Regions from separate parts of the Gordonia sp. DT218 genome, predicted to be linked through region 1. Evidence: riboswitches for the same ligand, from Rfam matches in the RefSeq annotation. Region 1 holds a riboswitch; the other holds the start of a gene.
The links. A riboswitch is a leader RNA that binds a small molecule or an ion and turns the genes downstream of it on or off. The one in region 1 is predicted to bind S-adenosylmethionine.
Positions count from the first base shown of each region.

Region 2: another riboswitch for S-adenosylmethionine. It lies ahead of ACPXCG_RS13435 (aminotransferase class V-fold PLP-dependent enzyme); the one in region 1 lies ahead of ACPXCG_RS00835 (bifunctional o-acetylhomoserine/o-acetylserine sulfhydrylase).

Region 1 covers NZ_JBNCNS010000001.1:181,360-184,565, reverse strand. Annotated here, with positions in the region: gene ACPXCG_RS00835 (bifunctional o-acetylhomoserine/o-acetylserine sulfhydrylase) at 1-1,157, opposite strand, end outside; SAM riboswitch class IV at 1,220-1,341, opposite strand; gene ACPXCG_RS00830 (PE-PPE domain-containing protein) at 1,585-3,206, shown strand, end outside.
Region 2 covers NZ_JBNCNS010000003.1:409,988-413,193, reverse strand. Annotated here, with positions in the region: gene ACPXCG_RS13445 (hypothetical protein) at 1-116, opposite strand, end outside; gene ACPXCG_RS13440 (hypothetical protein) at 312-770, opposite strand; gene ACPXCG_RS13435 (aminotransferase class V-fold PLP-dependent enzyme) at 770-2,122, opposite strand; SAM riboswitch class IV at 2,141-2,254, opposite strand; gene ACPXCG_RS13430 (isochorismate synthase) at 2,346-3,206, shown strand, end outside.

The DNA.
Region 1 (3,206 bases):
ACGTCACCGATGTTCGCGACATGACTGTGCAGTCCGAGGGCATCCACAAAGCTCTTCCCCGCGTCGACCCCTCCGGTGATCTCGAACGAGACGATCGCGCCCTGCCCCTTGGGGAGGATCTGCTGTCCGCGCTCGTACCACGCCGACGACGAGAGTCCCGCGTACGCAACGGATTCCACCTGTGCATGCTGCTCGAGGAACTCGGCGACACGTTGGGCGTTGGACACGTGGCGCTCGACGCGCAGACTCAGCGTCTCGAGTCCCTGTGCCAGTAAGAAGGCGTTGAACGGGGAGATCGCCGCACCCGTGTCGCGGAGCCACTGCACGCGCGCCTTCAATGCGTAGGCGGGCGCGCCGAGATCTGCGAAGACCGCGCCGTGATAGCTCGCGTCCGGGGTGGTGAAACCCGGGAAGAGATCCTTGCCGTCGCGCTGGGCACGCCAGTCGAAGGCCCCGCCGTCGACGATCACGCCGCCGATCGCGGTGCCGTGGCCGCCGATGTATTTGGTGGCCGAGTGCACGACGATGTCGGCGCCGTGTGCCAGCGGATTGAGCAGGTACGGCGTGGCGACGGTGTTGTCGACGATCAGTGGCAGCTGATGACGGTGAGCGACCTCGGCGATGCCCTCGATGTCGAGGATCTCGTTGTTGGGGTTGGAGATCGTCTCGCCGAACACGGCTCGCGTGTTGTCCTTGATCGCGGCCTGCCATGAATCGAGATCCTCCGGGTCGTCGACGAAGGACACCTCGATACCGAGTTTCGGCAGCGTGTAGTGGAAGAGGTTATAGGTACCGCCGTACAGACGCGGGCTGGACACGACGTGTCCGCCGTTCTCGACGATGTTGAGGATCGCGTACGTCTCGGCTGCCTGTCCGGAGGCCACCAGCAGGGCGGCGACACCCCCTTCGAGTGCGGCGATGCGCTGCTCGACGGCGTCCTGCGTCGGGTTCATGATCCGGGTGTAGATGTTGCCAGGTTCGGCCAGTCCGAAGAGGTTCGCGGCGTGCTGCGTGTCGTTGAAGACGTACGAAGTGGTCTGGTACAGCGGTAGCGCTCGAGCGTTGGTGGTCGGATCCGCGGTCTGACCCGCGTGGATCTGTTTGGTCTCGAAGCTCCAGGTGTCGACTGGATTGGTCTCTTCGGGGGCGTCGGACATGACTGTGTCATCGCTTTCTACGGTCGGCAGGGTGCAACGACCCTGGTGGGGTCCGACCTTCGGACCCGCGCTTGCCGGGGAGCTCGAACTCGAGTTCCTCAACCCGGTCATCACCCGGAGCACCCCACCGCGGATGGAGGGTTGCCGATCAGCAAGCCGGGGCTTTGCGCTGATGCTCATGACCTGGCGTCAAGGATATAACACGGCGCCGGCGACGTGAGAACCCTCCTGATCGCGGTGATCCGATCTGATGACACCTGTCCTCTGAATGGATGAAATTCCCGTCTTGCGTTGGCAAAACATCAGTTAGAAATCGTTAGCATCACTAATGGGGATTCGTGTTTTGAGATCGTACATTTACCCTGTGGCCAGCCCTGGGGACGCGTATCCGGTCCGGTGTGCGCCAGGTTGGACGAAGGCCGAACGTATGACAACCCGCTTCCCGATCTCGCGTCGGGCCTCCGTCGTACTCATCGCCGCGTGCTCGAGCCTGGCTGTCGTCGCGGCGTTCTGCGTGCCCGGGGCCATCGGAACGGCCGCTGCCGCCGAATGTGGCGGGGGTGCGGTCGTCGTCGTCGGGGGGACGAACGATCCCGAGGGCGCGGCGTTGGTCGGGATCAAGCAGCGATACAGCGGGACGGGGCTGGACAACACGCTGGGGACCGGTGACGACACCGACTACGCCGCCGAGCCGTACCGGGTCATCTACGCCGACTATCCGACGACGCTCTGGCCGCTCGGTGCCGCAGGCTACGACGACAGCGTGGCGCAGGGGGAGGCAGCGACGACGAAGGCGATCGCCACCTACCAGAGTGAATGCCCCGGCAGTCCGGTCGTGGTTGCGGGCTACTCGCAGGGCGCCCGGGTGGCGGGTGACGTGTTGTCGGACATCGGCAACGACCGGGTCGGCAAGGTGGACATCCACAACACCCCCGACGATCCTGACGACGACGTCGAGATCCGGAAGTACCAGGTCGACGGCAACGGCGACTTCGTCCTCGATGAGAACGGCGACAAGATCCCGGTCATCTCCGGCGAGCTCTACTCCGATCCGCGTCGTGACGGGACCCTCGGGGGCGAGGGCATCGAGTTGGCGTTGATCGGTGTGATTCCCGGGCTCACCATGACCGGCCCCCGCGACGGCGGTTTCGGGACCATCCCGGTGACCACGGTGTGCGCGGCCGGTGATCCCATCTGTGACCTTCCCGATCCGTTACACGATCCGATCGGCGCGATCGACGGACTGGTCGGCTACTTCACCAAGCACAATTACTACCCATATCGCATGTATCTGAATCCGGCCGAGTGGCCGACCACCGAATGTGCCGCCGGTTCGACCACCACCTGCATGGTCCCCCAGGATTCCGCGATCGTCGGCGTCATCCGCCAGGGTGCCGAGGCAATCGGGGTCGACGGCAATGTGATCCCCGACTTCCTCGCCGGCCACTGGACCATCGATGTGCCGAACGGCGCATCGTTGGCGAACCTGCAGCCCCTGGTCCGGCTGGTCCAGGACCAGCTGCCCCAACTGCCCAACCTCGGCTACGGCGCCTACCTCCCGGACCTCTTCGTGTTCGAGGACATCCTCGACGGCATCGTCCATGCAGCGCCGGACGAGGTCGAGGCAGGCGTTGCCGCACTCGCCGCGAGCGCGAAGAGCATCATCCTGGCTCCGGTGAACTATGTGCGATTCCTGGCCGCGCAGTTCCCCGGCCCCCAGGCGACGGCGACCGAGAGTGCCGCGAGCGTGCTCACGACCGTTGCGACGGATGAATCGTCCGCCGAGCAGCGGACCGCCGTTCTGCGAGCGCTCACCGCCGTCGACGAACCGCAGGCTGTCGACAGTGGCGCGCCGGCAACCGGTTCCGCTGGTTCGGGTGCCTCGTCTTCCGCTACGTCGGAGGGCAGCTCGGCGGCGGATTCCACGGCCGGTAGTGCCTATGATGCGCCGAAGTACAGCTCCACCCCGCCGGCGGTCTCCGAGGCGAGTCCGGCCGTGACGGATTCTGGAGCCGGCGCCGGCGCCGGCACCACGGAAACCGGCAGCGC
Region 2 (3,206 bases), on a different contig from region 1:
ACCCCGCCGCCGTGCTGGTCGGCGAACCGATTCGTCAGCGGTAGGTCGAGGTAGCGCGTGACGGTACTGGCCTGCGCCGGCGCCGCCAGCGAGACACCGCCGATCAGCGCACCCATCACCGCGACGACGGCCACCGCCAGGCGGCCGAACCGCGACACAACACTCCCCCGATACATGCGTTCCCCCCTCGCCGGTCATCCCGGTGACCGAGACGGCAGAACCGTACTGACCAGTGAGAAGCAGTGTCAACACAGCCCGGGGTGAGACGAAACACACCACCGGTCTCACCCCGGGCCATCGATGTCGACGCGTCAGGCGACGCGTCCCCGTCCGGGGTCCAGGAGGGGAAGCACCTGTTCACGGACCCGGGCCGTGGTGGCCGAACCGTCGAGCGGCACGATGATGACCGCGTCGGCGATCTCGGCCACATAGATGTCGCGGATCAGCGAGACCAGCCCGTGTGGCGTCCCGACGTACCGGATCGTCTCGGGTTCGTTCGCAACCGCCGGGCGGTCGTCGAGATCGGCGGATGCGCGCGCCGATGCCGGATGCGGGGCGATGGCCGCCTCCACTTCGAGCGCGACGACAAAGTTCGCCTGATCATTGACGCCGGCCAGTAGCAGCGATCGCGCCCGCTGCGCATCGCGCAGGGTCGGCCGCCGCACGACGATCGGGAACGCCGTCGCCGAGGTGTCCCCTGCCAGGGCGACCTGTAATCGAGGGCGGCCGATGCTGATCGTCGACGACGGGCGTGCGTATTCGATGCTCATCATGTCCTCGCTCTCGTGGTCAGTCTCGCCAGCGCGCCGACGAGGCGGTCGATGTCGCCGGAGCCGGTCCCGAGTCCGAAGCTCGCCCGCACCGCGCCGTCCGGATACCCCAGACGGTTCAACAGCGGGTGCGCGCAGAACTTCCCGTCGCGGACGCCGATTCCCGCACTCTCGCTGAGGAAGACGGCCGCCGCCCGCGGCGTGCAGCCGTCGACGTCGAAGCCCGCGATACCGACCCGGTCGGTCGAGTCCTCGAAGATCCGCAGCTCTGTGACACCGTCGATCGTCGCCAGCCCGTCGTCGAGGCGTGCGCGCAGTAGTTCTTCGTGCAACCCGATGTGCTCGAATCCGATGGCGTCGAGCGCGTCGCATGCGGCCGCGATGGACACGGCGCCGAGCACATTGGGCGAACCCGCCTCGTGACGGGCCGGGCCGGCATGCCACTCGATCGCGGTGTCACCGCCGATGTCACCGCCGGTGGCGCCGACCGAGACGCTCGCCGAGGCGCCGCCGCCGGCCAGGTAGGGCTCGGCGGCGTCGAGCCAGTCCGGGCGTCCGATCAGCACGCCCGCCCCGAACGGCGCGTAGAGCTTGTGCCCGGAGAAGACCAGGTAGTCGATGCCGTGACCGACCATCGACACGCGACGATGGGCGACGAGCTGGGCGGCGTCGATGAGGATGCGCGCGCCGTTGCGGTGGGCGATCGATGCCAGTCGACCGATCGGCAGCACCTCACCGGTGACATTCGACGCCGCGGTGACGGCGAGCAACGCGGCCGGCGCCGCGGCGAGTTCGGCCTCCAGCGCCGCGAGGGTGTCGTCGATGGTCGCGCACGCACGGACCACCCGCACCCGCGACGACCCGTCGCGATCGGGCGCGCACCACGGCAGCAGGTTGGCGTGATGTTCGATGTCGAGCACCACCACGTCACCGCGGGTCGCATGGGCTGCGAGGTTGATGGCGTCGGTGGTGCCGCGGGTGAAGACCACGGCGTCGTCGGCGCGTGCCCGGACGAATCCCCGGATCACCTCGCGGGCCTGCTCGTAGCGGGCCGTGGTGACCTGGGACAGGTGGCCGGCACCTCGGTGGACGCTGGCGTACTGCGACAACGAGCTGGTGACGGTCTGCGCCACCGCGGCCAGTGCCGGCGCGCTGGCCGCGTAGTCGAGGTTGGCGTATCGCACCGTCTCACCGGTCGAGCACGGCACGCACTCGTCGGCACCGACGACCTGCGCCAACGGCGGGATCGTCTCGGTGTCGACGACCGGGGTATGGGGAGCAGGGGTGTTGAAGGGCACTGGGGTGTTGAAGGGCACCGGGGTGTTGAAGGGCACCGAAAGGACAGCAGTCATGACAAATAGCTCCTGAGGAATCCGCACTTGCCGTGATCACTTCGAACACGGCCGGGTCGTCACCCGGAGCACCCCACCGCGGAGGAGGGTTGCCGACCAGCGAGCCGGGGCTTGTCACTGGCACTCATGACCCACGTCAAGATTCACCGATGGCGCCTCGACGTGTCAATTTTCACTCAGCCTGCGCGAAACTCCCGCGATGCTGCGCCGGTAGCGTGAGTGCATGGCGTTTCCCGACGACAGCGTCTCCCCCGTGATGTTCGTACTGTCACGCCCACACGGCACGGTCCGCGGTCACGGGCAGCGGCGTCGGTTCACCGAGGCCGCGGCGGCCGCGCACGCCGTCCGGGCCGGAGCGGTCGATGCGATCACCGGGGCGATCCCCTTCGACCAGGACGATCGCGCAGCGCTCGTCGCGCCGGTCGCACTCACCCACGATCCGGCGCCGTTCGCCGGCACCCCGCCCCGCCACCACGACGTGACCTCGAGGACCCTCCACCCGGACCACGCGGTCCACCGCGACCGGGTCACCCACGCGATCAAAACCATCGCCGACGGCACGGTCGACAAGGTGGTGCTGGCGCGGGCGGTCGACCTCTCCGTCACACCGGTCGTCGACGTCGACCACCTCATCGGCGCACTCGCGCACGGCAACACCGAGCACAACGCCTTCGCCGTCGACGTCAGCGCGGCAACCGGCGACAGCTCGTGGTTACTCGGAGCCAGCCCGGAGGTGTTGCTGCGCAAGCACGGTCGCGTGGTCACCGCCCAGCCCTACGCCGGGTCCGCACCACGGTCATCGGACCCCGAGACCGACCGCGCCGCCGCAGCCACGCTGGCGTCATCGGGCAAAGACCTCGCCGAGCATGCGTTCGTCGTCGACTATCTGCGCGACCGCCTCGGCCCACTCTGCGCGGACCTGAAAGCCCCGCCGACGCCTGAGATCCGCGCCACCGGTGAGATCTGGCATCTCGCCACGCCCATCCGGGCGACGCTACGCGATGACTCGGTGACCGCGCTGGACCTCGCGTTGCTCCTCAGCCCTACGCCGGCCGTCTGCGGTACACCCAGTGATGTTGCCGCA